2 regions of the Streptomyces sirii genome follow, and region 1 is predicted to be linked to the other one. Evidence: riboswitches for the same ligand, from Rfam matches in the RefSeq annotation. Region 1 holds a riboswitch; the other holds the start of a gene.
The links. A riboswitch is a leader RNA that binds a small molecule or an ion and turns the genes downstream of it on or off. The one in region 1 is predicted to bind thiamine pyrophosphate.
Positions count from the first base shown of each region.

Region 2: another riboswitch for thiamine pyrophosphate. It lies ahead of thiC (phosphomethylpyrimidine synthase ThiC); the one in region 1 lies ahead of WAB15_RS29325 (thiamine ABC transporter substrate binding subunit).

Region 1 is NZ_CP147982.1:6,477,162-6,481,680, reverse strand. Features, by position in the region: gene WAB15_RS29330 (ABC transporter permease) at 1-1,613, opposite strand, end outside; gene WAB15_RS29325 (thiamine ABC transporter substrate binding subunit) at 1,589-2,659, opposite strand; TPP riboswitch at 2,765-2,885, opposite strand; gene rlmN (23S rRNA (adenine(2503)-C(2))-methyltransferase RlmN) at 2,919-4,025, opposite strand; gene WAB15_RS29315 (TetR/AcrR family transcriptional regulator) at 4,066-4,519, opposite strand, start outside.
Region 2 is NZ_CP147982.1:4,775,078-4,779,596, reverse strand. Features, by position in the region: gene thiC (phosphomethylpyrimidine synthase ThiC) at 182-1,963, opposite strand; TPP riboswitch at 1,957-2,113, opposite strand; gene WAB15_RS21440 (YibE/F family protein) at 2,161-3,570, shown strand; gene WAB15_RS21435 (SsgA family sporulation/cell division regulator) at 3,672-4,094, opposite strand; gene WAB15_RS21430 (IclR family transcriptional regulator) at 4,199-4,519, opposite strand, start outside.

The DNA of each region.
Region 1 (4,519 bases):
GCGCGCCCCAGCAGCCGTGCCACGGCCACCGGGAGCGTCGGCTGGTCCGGCCGTGCGATGAAGACCGTCGCGCCGAACTCACCGAGCGACACGGCGAAGGCGAAGCCCGCGGCGATCAGCAGCGCCCGCCGCACCATCGGCAGATCGACCTCGCGCCACACCCGCCACGGCGAGGCGCCGAGCACGGCCGCCGCCTCCCGCAGCCGCCCGTCGACGGCCCGCAGGACGGGCAGCATGGTGCGGACCACGAACGGCACCCCCACCAGCGCCTGGGCGAGCGGGACCAGCCACCACGAGGCGCGCAGGTCCAGCGGTGGTTCATCGAGGGTGATCAGAAATCCGAAGCCGACGGTGACCGCGGAGACGCCGAGGGGCAGCATCAGCAGCGCGTCGAAACCGCGGACGAACCTGCTTGCCATGGGGATCCGCCCGGACGGGCCCCGGCTCAGCCCCGGGAGGGTCAGCGCGGCGGCCGCCAGCCCGCCCACCACCAGGGCGATGCCGGTGGCGGCCGCCCCGTAGGCGAGGGAGTTCCACAGGGCCTCCAAGGGGGCGACGACGAAGGTGCCGTCACCGGCCCCGGCGGAGCGCAGCGACTCGTAGAAGACCGCTCCGTAGCCGTCGGGCCCGGCGAACGACCGCTCCACGAGCACGACCAGCGGGGTGATCAGCAGGACGGCGATGACCAGGAGCGTCGCCCACAGCAGCGCCCACTGGCCGCGACCGCGCGGCCGGTGCGCGGTCTGCGAGGCGGCGACGAGCCGGAGGGTGGACTCCCTGCGGCGCACGGTCCAGGCGTGCAGCGCCAGCACTCCCAGCACCGCCGCGAACTGGATCATGGTGAGGACGGCGGCGGTCGGCAGGTCCAGGAAGTCCGCGGTCTGCCGGTAGATCTCCACCTCCAGCGTCGAGAAGGTGGGGCCGCCGAGAATCTGCACCACCCCGAAGGAGGTGAAGGTGAAGAGAAAGACCATCAGGGCGGCGGCCGCGACGGCCGGTCCCAGCGCGGGCAGCGTCACCCGCCGCCAGGCCGCGAACCGTCCGGCCCCCAGCACCCGCGCCGCCTCTTCCTGGCGCGGATCGAGCTGCCCCCAGAGCCCGCCGACGGTCCGGACGACCACGGCGTAGTTGAAGAAGACGTGCGCCAGCAGAATCGCCCAGACCGAGCTGTCCAGGCGCAGCCCCCACAGGTCGTCCAGCAGCCCGCCCCGCCCGACCAGCGCCAGGAATGCCGAGCCGACGACGACGGTCGGCAGCACGAACGGCACCGCCACCACCGCCCGCAGCAACCGCTTGCCGGGGAAGTCGAAGCGCGCGAAGACATACGCGCCGGGCAGCGCGATCAGCAGCGTCAGCCCGGTCGAGGCGGCCGCCTGCCAGAGGGTGAACCACAGCACGTGCACGACATCCGGGTCGCTCAGCACGGCCCCGAACCGGCCCAGCTGCCACTGCCCGCCGTCCTTGAGTCCGCGCCCGACGATCGCCACGACCGGGTAGGCGAAGAACAGCGCGAAGAAGGCGAGCGGCACGGCCATCAGGCCGAGCCGCACCGCCGTTCCCCGCGCGGGCCGTCTGCTCCGGGCGCCGGCTACTTCAGAACGAGTGAGGACCACTGCTTGATCCACTGTTCGCGGTTCTCGGCGATCGCGTCCGGGGCCAGCGTCGCCGGCTTGTCGATCTTCGCACCGTACGTCGTGAACAGCTCCGGCAGCTTGGCGTCCTTGCGCGCCGGGTTGACGAACATCTGCAGCGGCACGTCCTCCTGGAACTTCTTGCTCAGCAGGAAGTCCAGCAGCGCCTTGCCGCCCTTCTCGTTCTTCGCGCCCTTGAGGAGGCCGCCGAACTCGATCTGGCGGAAGCAGGTGCCGGTCGCGACGCCGGTCGGTGCCTGCTTGGGCGCCGGCTTCTTGCCGAGCACCTCGACGGGCGGGCTGGAGGCGTAGGAGACCACCAGCGGCTTGTCGCCCTTGCCCTTGCCGGCCCCGGAGCCCGAGAACCGCTCGTTGTAGGCCTGCTCCCAGCCGTCGACGACCTCGACGTCGTTCGCCTTGAGCTTCTTCCAGTAGTCCTGCCAGCCGTCCTTGCCGTAGGTGGCGACGGTGGCGAGCTGGAAGGCGAGCCCCGGGGAGGAGGTCGCGGCGTTCTCGGTGACGAGCAGCCCCTTGTACCGGGGCTTGAGCAGATCGTCGAAGGTCTTCGGCGGCGCGATCTTGTGCTGGTCGAAGTAGGCCCGGTCGTAGTTGACGCAGATGTCGCCGTAGTCGAGCGGGGTGACGCGGTGCTTGCCCTTGTCGAGCTGCAGCGCGGCCGGGACGCTGTCCAGCCCCTTGGCCTCGTACGGGCTGAAGAGGTCCGCGTTCAGACCGCGCGAGAGCAGGGTGTTGTCGATGCCGAAGAACACATCGCCCTGGGGATTGTCCTTGGAGAGGATCGCCTGGTTGACGGCCTTGCCGGCGTCGCCGCCCTTGAGGAGCGTGACCTTGTAGCCGCTCTCCTTCTCGAAGGCGTCGAGCAGGGGCTTGGGGAACGAGTCGTGGCTGACGAGCGTGACGGTCTTGGCGTCCGCGCCGTCACCGTCCGAGGTGCCGCACGCGGCGAGCGCGGTCATGCCGAGTGCGGCGGCGAGCGCGCTCGCGGTGATCCTTCTGGTGGTGCTCACTGATTTCCTCCTGGCTGGCCAGGAAGAGACGCGGCCCCGCCCGGTGTCCGCGGCTCACGGCGTCCGAAGACGCACGAAAGGGAACATCCGGGCAGGGCGCAACAGCATGAGTGACGACCGAACTTCCTACCCGGAATGACCCGGGCGAGGTTCAAGGGTCTGCGGGCGCCGTAGGACTACGACGCTTCCGCACTCTCAGCGCTGTGGCGCTCCCCTGTCGGAATGTGCATTTGTTCGACGACACCGTACCAGCGGGCGTTCAGCGCTCCGAGGCCGCGAGCTGCCCGCAGGCCCCGTCGATCTCCTGACCGCGGGTGTCGCGGACGGTCACCGGCACGCCGTGCGCCTCGATGGCCTGGACGAACGCCCGCTCGTCCTCGGGGCGCGAGGCGGTCCACTTCGAGCCGGGCGTCGGGTTCAGCGGAATCAGGTTCACATGGACCCGCTTGCCCTTGAGCAGCCGTCCCAGCAGGTCACCGCGCCAGGCCTGGTCGTTGATGTCCCGGATCAGGGCGTACTCGATCGAGATCCGCCGCCCGGACTTCTCCGCGTACTCCCAGGCCGCGTCCAGCACCTCACGCACCTTCCAGCGCGTGTTGACGGGGACGAGCGTGTCGCGCAGCTCGTCGTCCGGCGCGTGCAGCGACACCGCGAGCCGGCACTTGAAGCCCTCGTCGGCGAACCGCAGCATCGCCGGGACCAGACCGACCGTGGAGACCGTGATCCCGCGCTGGGACAGGCCCAGGCCGTCCGGCTCGGGGTCGGTCAGCCGCCGGATGGCGCCGACCACCCGGTTGTAGTTGGCGAGCGGCTCCCCCATCCCCATGAAGACGATGTTGGACAGCCGCGCCGGTCCGCCCGGCACCTCGCCGTCGCGCAGCGCGCGCATCCCGTCCACGATCTGGTGCACGATCTCGGCGGTGGACAGGTTGCGGTCCAGCCCCGCCTGCCCCGTGGCGCAGAACGGGCAGTTCATACCGCAACCGGCCTGCGAGGAGATGCACATGGTGACCCGGTCCGGGTAGCGCATCAGCACCGACTCGACGAGCGTGCCGTCGTGCAGCTTCCACAGGGTCTTGCGGGTGGTGTCGTTGTCGCACGAGATGTGCCGCACGACGTTCATCAGGTCCGGCAGCAGCTCGCTCGCCAACTTCTCGCGCGCCGCCGCCGGGATGTCGGTCCACTGCGCCGGGTCGTGCGCGTAACGGGCGAAGTAGTGCTGCGACAGCTGCTTGGCGCGAAAAGGCTTCTCACCGATCGCGGCCACCGCTTCACGGCGCTCGACGGGACTGAGATCGGCAAGGTGCCGAGGAGGCTTCTTGGCCCCGCGCGGCGCGACGAAAGTGAGTTCTCCGGGTGCAGGCATGGTGGGTCCAGTGTCGCAGATCGTCCAGGTGGGCCAGGCACTAGCCGGTGTGGGACAGGTCCTGCAGGTGAGCGGCCAGTACCTGGCGGCACCGCTGCGCGCCCAGGATGTCGGGGTGGTGTACGGCGCTGAGGGAGAGGCCGTCCAGGAGGGACGCCAGGCGCTCGGTCTCGAGGTCGACGTCGCATCCGGGGCGCAGGGTGCCGGACTCGTCGAGCCGGGTGAGGACGCGGTGCGTCAGCCTTCTGGTGCCGGCGGCGGCCTGGTGCGCGAGTTCCTGGAAGGCCGGATGGGTGCGGGCCGCGGCGTTGAAGTCGAGGAAGACGGTGACCTCCGCGCGGCGGCGTTCGTCGAGCGGCAGCAGCTCGGCCAGGAGGTCGGTCACCAGGCGGAGCCGTTCCGCACGCGGGTACCGACTCAGATCCCCGATGCGCTCGACATGCTGGAGCAGCCGTTCGGAGAGCGCGCCGAGCATCGACTGCATCGCGAAGTCC
Region 2 (4,519 bases), 1.7 Mb from region 1:
ACGTGCGATCCGCCAACCAGTTGACGCATACAGGATCGTCGAGATCGATGTCCGCAGGCAGCCCTGCCCGGCGTAGAAGTCTTCGCACGCCGCGCGGCGACCAGACCGGTGTTGACCTTTCAGCGCACCGGTAACGGCGGGGCCCCGACTGGGCCTCCGCCGTTACTCGCAGACGCGGCAGTCAGTCCGCCAGCGGCAGATACACGCGGTTGCCCGCAGCCGCGAACTCCTTGGACTTCTCCAGCATTCCCGCCTCGACCTCCTCCGGCGTCGCGTCCGCGTCGCCGCCGAACTGCTCGGTGATGCTTCTGCTGATCTTCATCGAGCAGAACTTCGGGCCGCACATCGAGCAGAAGTGAGCCGTCTTCGCCGGCTCCGCGGGCAGCGTCGCGTCGTGGAACGCGCGTGCCGTGTCCGGATCGAGGGCCAGGTTGAACTGGTCCTCCCAGCGGAACTCGAAGCGGGCGTCGGAGAGCGCGTCATCCCATTCCTGGGCTCCCGGGTGGCCCTTGGCCAGGTCCGCCGCATGGGCCGCGATCTTGTACGTGATGACGCCGGTCTTGACGTCGTCGCGGTCGGGCAGGCCCAGGTGCTCCTTGGGCGTGACGTAGCAGAGCATCGCGGTGCCCCACCAGGCGATCATCGCCGCGCCGATGCCGGACGTGATGTGGTCGTAGGCGGGCGCGATGTCGGTGGTCAGCGGGCCGAGCGTGTAGAACGGCGCCTCTTCGCAGATTTCCTGCTGGAGGTCGATGTTCTCCTTGATCTTGTGCATCGGGACATGGCCCGGGCCCTCGATCATGGTCTGCACACCGTGCCGCTTGGCGATGGTGTTCAGCTCGCCGAGCGTCCGCAGCTCGGCGAACTGCGCCTCGTCGTTGGCGTCCGCGATCGAGCCGGGGCGCAGCCCGTCACCCAGCGAGTAGGTGACGTCGTACGAGGCGAGGATCTCGCAGAGCTCCTCGAAGTGCGTGTACAGGAACGACTCCTGATGGTGCGCGAGGCACCAGGCGGCCATGATCGAGCCGCCTCGGGAGACGATGCCGGTCTTGCGGCGGGCGGTGAGCGGGACGTAGCGGAGCAGCACACCGGCGTGCACCGTCATGTAGTCGACGCCCTGCTCGGCCTGCTCGATGACGGTGTCCTTGTAGATCTCCCAGGTCAGCTCCTCGGCCTTGCCGTCGACCTTCTCCAGCGCCTGGTACAGGGGGACGGTGCCGATCGGGACGGGGGAGTTGCGCAGCACCCACTCGCGGGTGGTGTGGATGTTGCGTCCGGTGGACAGATCCATGACCGTGTCGGCGCCCCAGCGGGTCGCCCAGGTCATCTTCTCCACCTCCTCCTCGATGGAGGAGGTGACCGCCGAGTTGCCGATGTTGGCGTTCACCTTCACCAGGAAGTTCTTGCCGATGATCATCGGCTCGATCTCCGGGTGGTTGACGTTGGACGGCAGTACGGCACGGCCGGCCGCGATCTCGTCCCGCACGAACTCGGGCGTGACGTTCTCGCGGAGGGCGACGTACTCCATCTCCGCGGTGATCTCGCCGCGCCGGGCGTATGCGAGCTGGGTGACCGCGGCGCCGTTGCGGCCACGGCGCGGCTGGCGCGGGCGACCGGGGAAGACCGCGTCCAGGTTCTTGAGGCCACCGCGCGGTGAGGTGTGCTTGAGGCCGTCGTCCTCCGGCCGCATAGGGCGGCCCGCGTACTCCTCGGTGTCGCCGCGCGCGATGACCCAGTTCTCCCGCAGCGGCGCGAGGCCACGACGGACATCGGTTTCGATGTTGGGGTCGGTGTACGGCCCGGACGTGTCGTAGAGCGTCACGTGCTTGCCGTTGGTGAGGTGCACCCGCCGGACCGGGACCCGAAGATCCGGGCGCGATCCGGAGACATAGCCCTTGTGCCAGCCGATCTGCGGCTCACTGCCGGCACCGTTTTCGGGCGTGCGTGCATCCTGCAAGGTCATGAGACCCAACTCCCTACGCCGGCATTACCCGGTAACAGGTTCGGCGGTCGACGCAGCGGCTTCCGTCCATCGACGTTTCACGTGAAACATCACTGGGACGAAGGTCAGCGCCCTCTCAGCCCGGTGCTCCGAGCTCCCGCGATTGCAAAGGTGGCACCACGGTAGCGGCCGACGTAGCGGGGTGAACAGGGGGCCCCATGAGTTGTTGCAATGATCTGCGGGTGAGCCCTCACGAACCCCACCACCATCCGGCCGCGCACTCGCACAGTCATGGCCACGGCCCTGCCGCACCCGTCTCGCGGCATCTGCGCAAGGTCATCGCTGCGGTGCTGATCCCGTTCGCCACCGCGGTCGCGGTCGGCCTGGTCGTGCTCTGGCCGGGCGGCGCCCCGGGGCACAAACCGTCCGGCGTCGGTTTCGACCAGCCCACCGAGCGGGCCAGAGTGATCAAGGTGGTGGAGGTGAACTGCGCGGATGTCCATGCCGAGCAGGGGCCTCAGCCACCGTCGCAGACGGGACAGCCACCAGCCGGGGGAGCGGCATCGGACAAACCCTGCCAGCAGGCGACCATCAAGGTCACCACGGGCGAGAACACCGGGCGCACCTTCCAGACGGTGGTGACGCCGGACGCCCTGCGGCACTACACCACCGGGCAGGACGTGGTGGTGTCGTACTCCCCCAAGGCGCCCCGGGAACTGCAGTACTCGGTCACCGATGTCGACCGGTCTCTGCCGATGTGGGTGCTGGCAGGGATCTTCGCCGTCGCCGTCGTGGTCGTCGGCCGGCTGCGCGGAGTACTCGCGCTGGTCGCACTGGCGGCCAGCTTCGTCGTGCTGACGCTGTTCATCCTCCCGGCGATCCTGCAGGGCTCCAATCCGCTGGTGGTGGCCGTGGTGGGGGGCTCCGCGATCATGCTGATCGCCCTCTACCTGTGCCATGGGTTGACCGCCCGTACCTCCGTGGCCGTACTCGGCACCCTCGCCTCGCTGCTGCTGATCGGGCTGCTCGGTTCGGTATTCATCGGCTGGGCGCTGCTGACGGGCAATACGGACGACACGACCGGGCTGGTGCACGGGCTCTACCCGAACATCGAGATCCGCGGTCTGCTCCTGGCGGGGATCATCATCGGGTCGCTGGGTGTGCTCGACGATGTGACGGTGACCCAGACCGCAGCGGTGTGGGAGCTGAAGGAGGCGGACCCGACGGCGGGCCGGCGCAAGCTCTACAGCGCGGCGATGCGGATCGGCCGCGATCACATCGCGTCCGTCGTCAACACCCTCGTCCTGGCCTACGCGGGTGCCGCGCTGCCGCTGCTTTTGCTGTTCTCGATTGCACAGAGCAGCGTCGGTACGGTCACCACGAGCGAGGTGGTGGCGGAAGAGATCGTCCGCACGCTGGTCGGCAGCATCGGCCTGGTCGCCTCGGTCCCGCTCACGACACTTCTGGCGGCGCTCGTTGTCTCGGCGGACCGCACGAGCGACGGCACCCGGGGCGCGCCAGGGACAGCGGCTTCGCGGGCGGTGAGTTCGGCTGCAGGGGGTGCCGACGCTGCGTCGCGCGGCCGGTCGGGACGACGCGGAGGGCATGGCAGGCGACGCAAGCGGTAGCGGTATAGGCATGCCGCGCACGAGCCCAGGAGGGCGCACGGGCAAGTGAATTGACCGGCGGGCCCGGTGTGGCGCCGGTGCGGACGGGGGCGGGGCCGGGGTCAGCCGGCGGGCGCCTCCGTGAGGATCCGGTCCAGCACGGCCTCCAACGTGTCGCAGACCTCTTCCTTGCCGAGCGGCACGAGCCGGTCCGTACGGTCCAGGAAGGCGACCAGCGGCGCCGCGCTCACCCGGAACAGGGCGCGCTCGGCGCCTACTTGGAGGCTGATGAAGACGTCGCTGAGATGCTCGGGCGAGGCCGGTTCGATCCGCACATCGCCCTCACCGGACGGCCGGCTCAGGCCGTCCAGCAGCAGCTCACGCCCGAAGGCCCAGGTGACGGGCGCATCACCGGGCAGGTCGAAGGTGAGGCGGACGGCGTAGGGATCGGCGCTGTCGAAGTCCAGCTCCACCGGAATCCGGAACGCGAGCTCATCGGAGACGACGAAGCTCATGATCACTTCTGCCTGAACTGTGTCGGTCATCAACCACTGCCCCGCACTTGATCGGAGATGGCCGGGAAACATCCCCCGTAGCCCTATTGCCGCCATCGTCGGCCACGTGCAGGCAGATCACAAGGAGTGAGTTTTCAGATACTGATAGAGAAGGCGAGTGTCGTTAGTGTCGCCTCCGCCATTTTTCGTAGTCGATCCGTAACGGACCGCAATCGGTGCAGTTCGTTGGCGGGAAGTGACACGGCCAACGACGCGGCGACCGCGCCGACCTGGATGGGGATGGCCGAACACACCGTGCCCAAGGCATATTCCTGGTGCTCGAAGGCCGCCTGACCGCGACGCACCGTATCCAAGCGCCGCAGCAAATCGTCCTCAGATCGCAGGGAAAAGGGCGTTATCGACTGCAGGGGATGCCGTGACAGATGCTCCTTCCTCGATGCCTCGTCAAGCTGCGC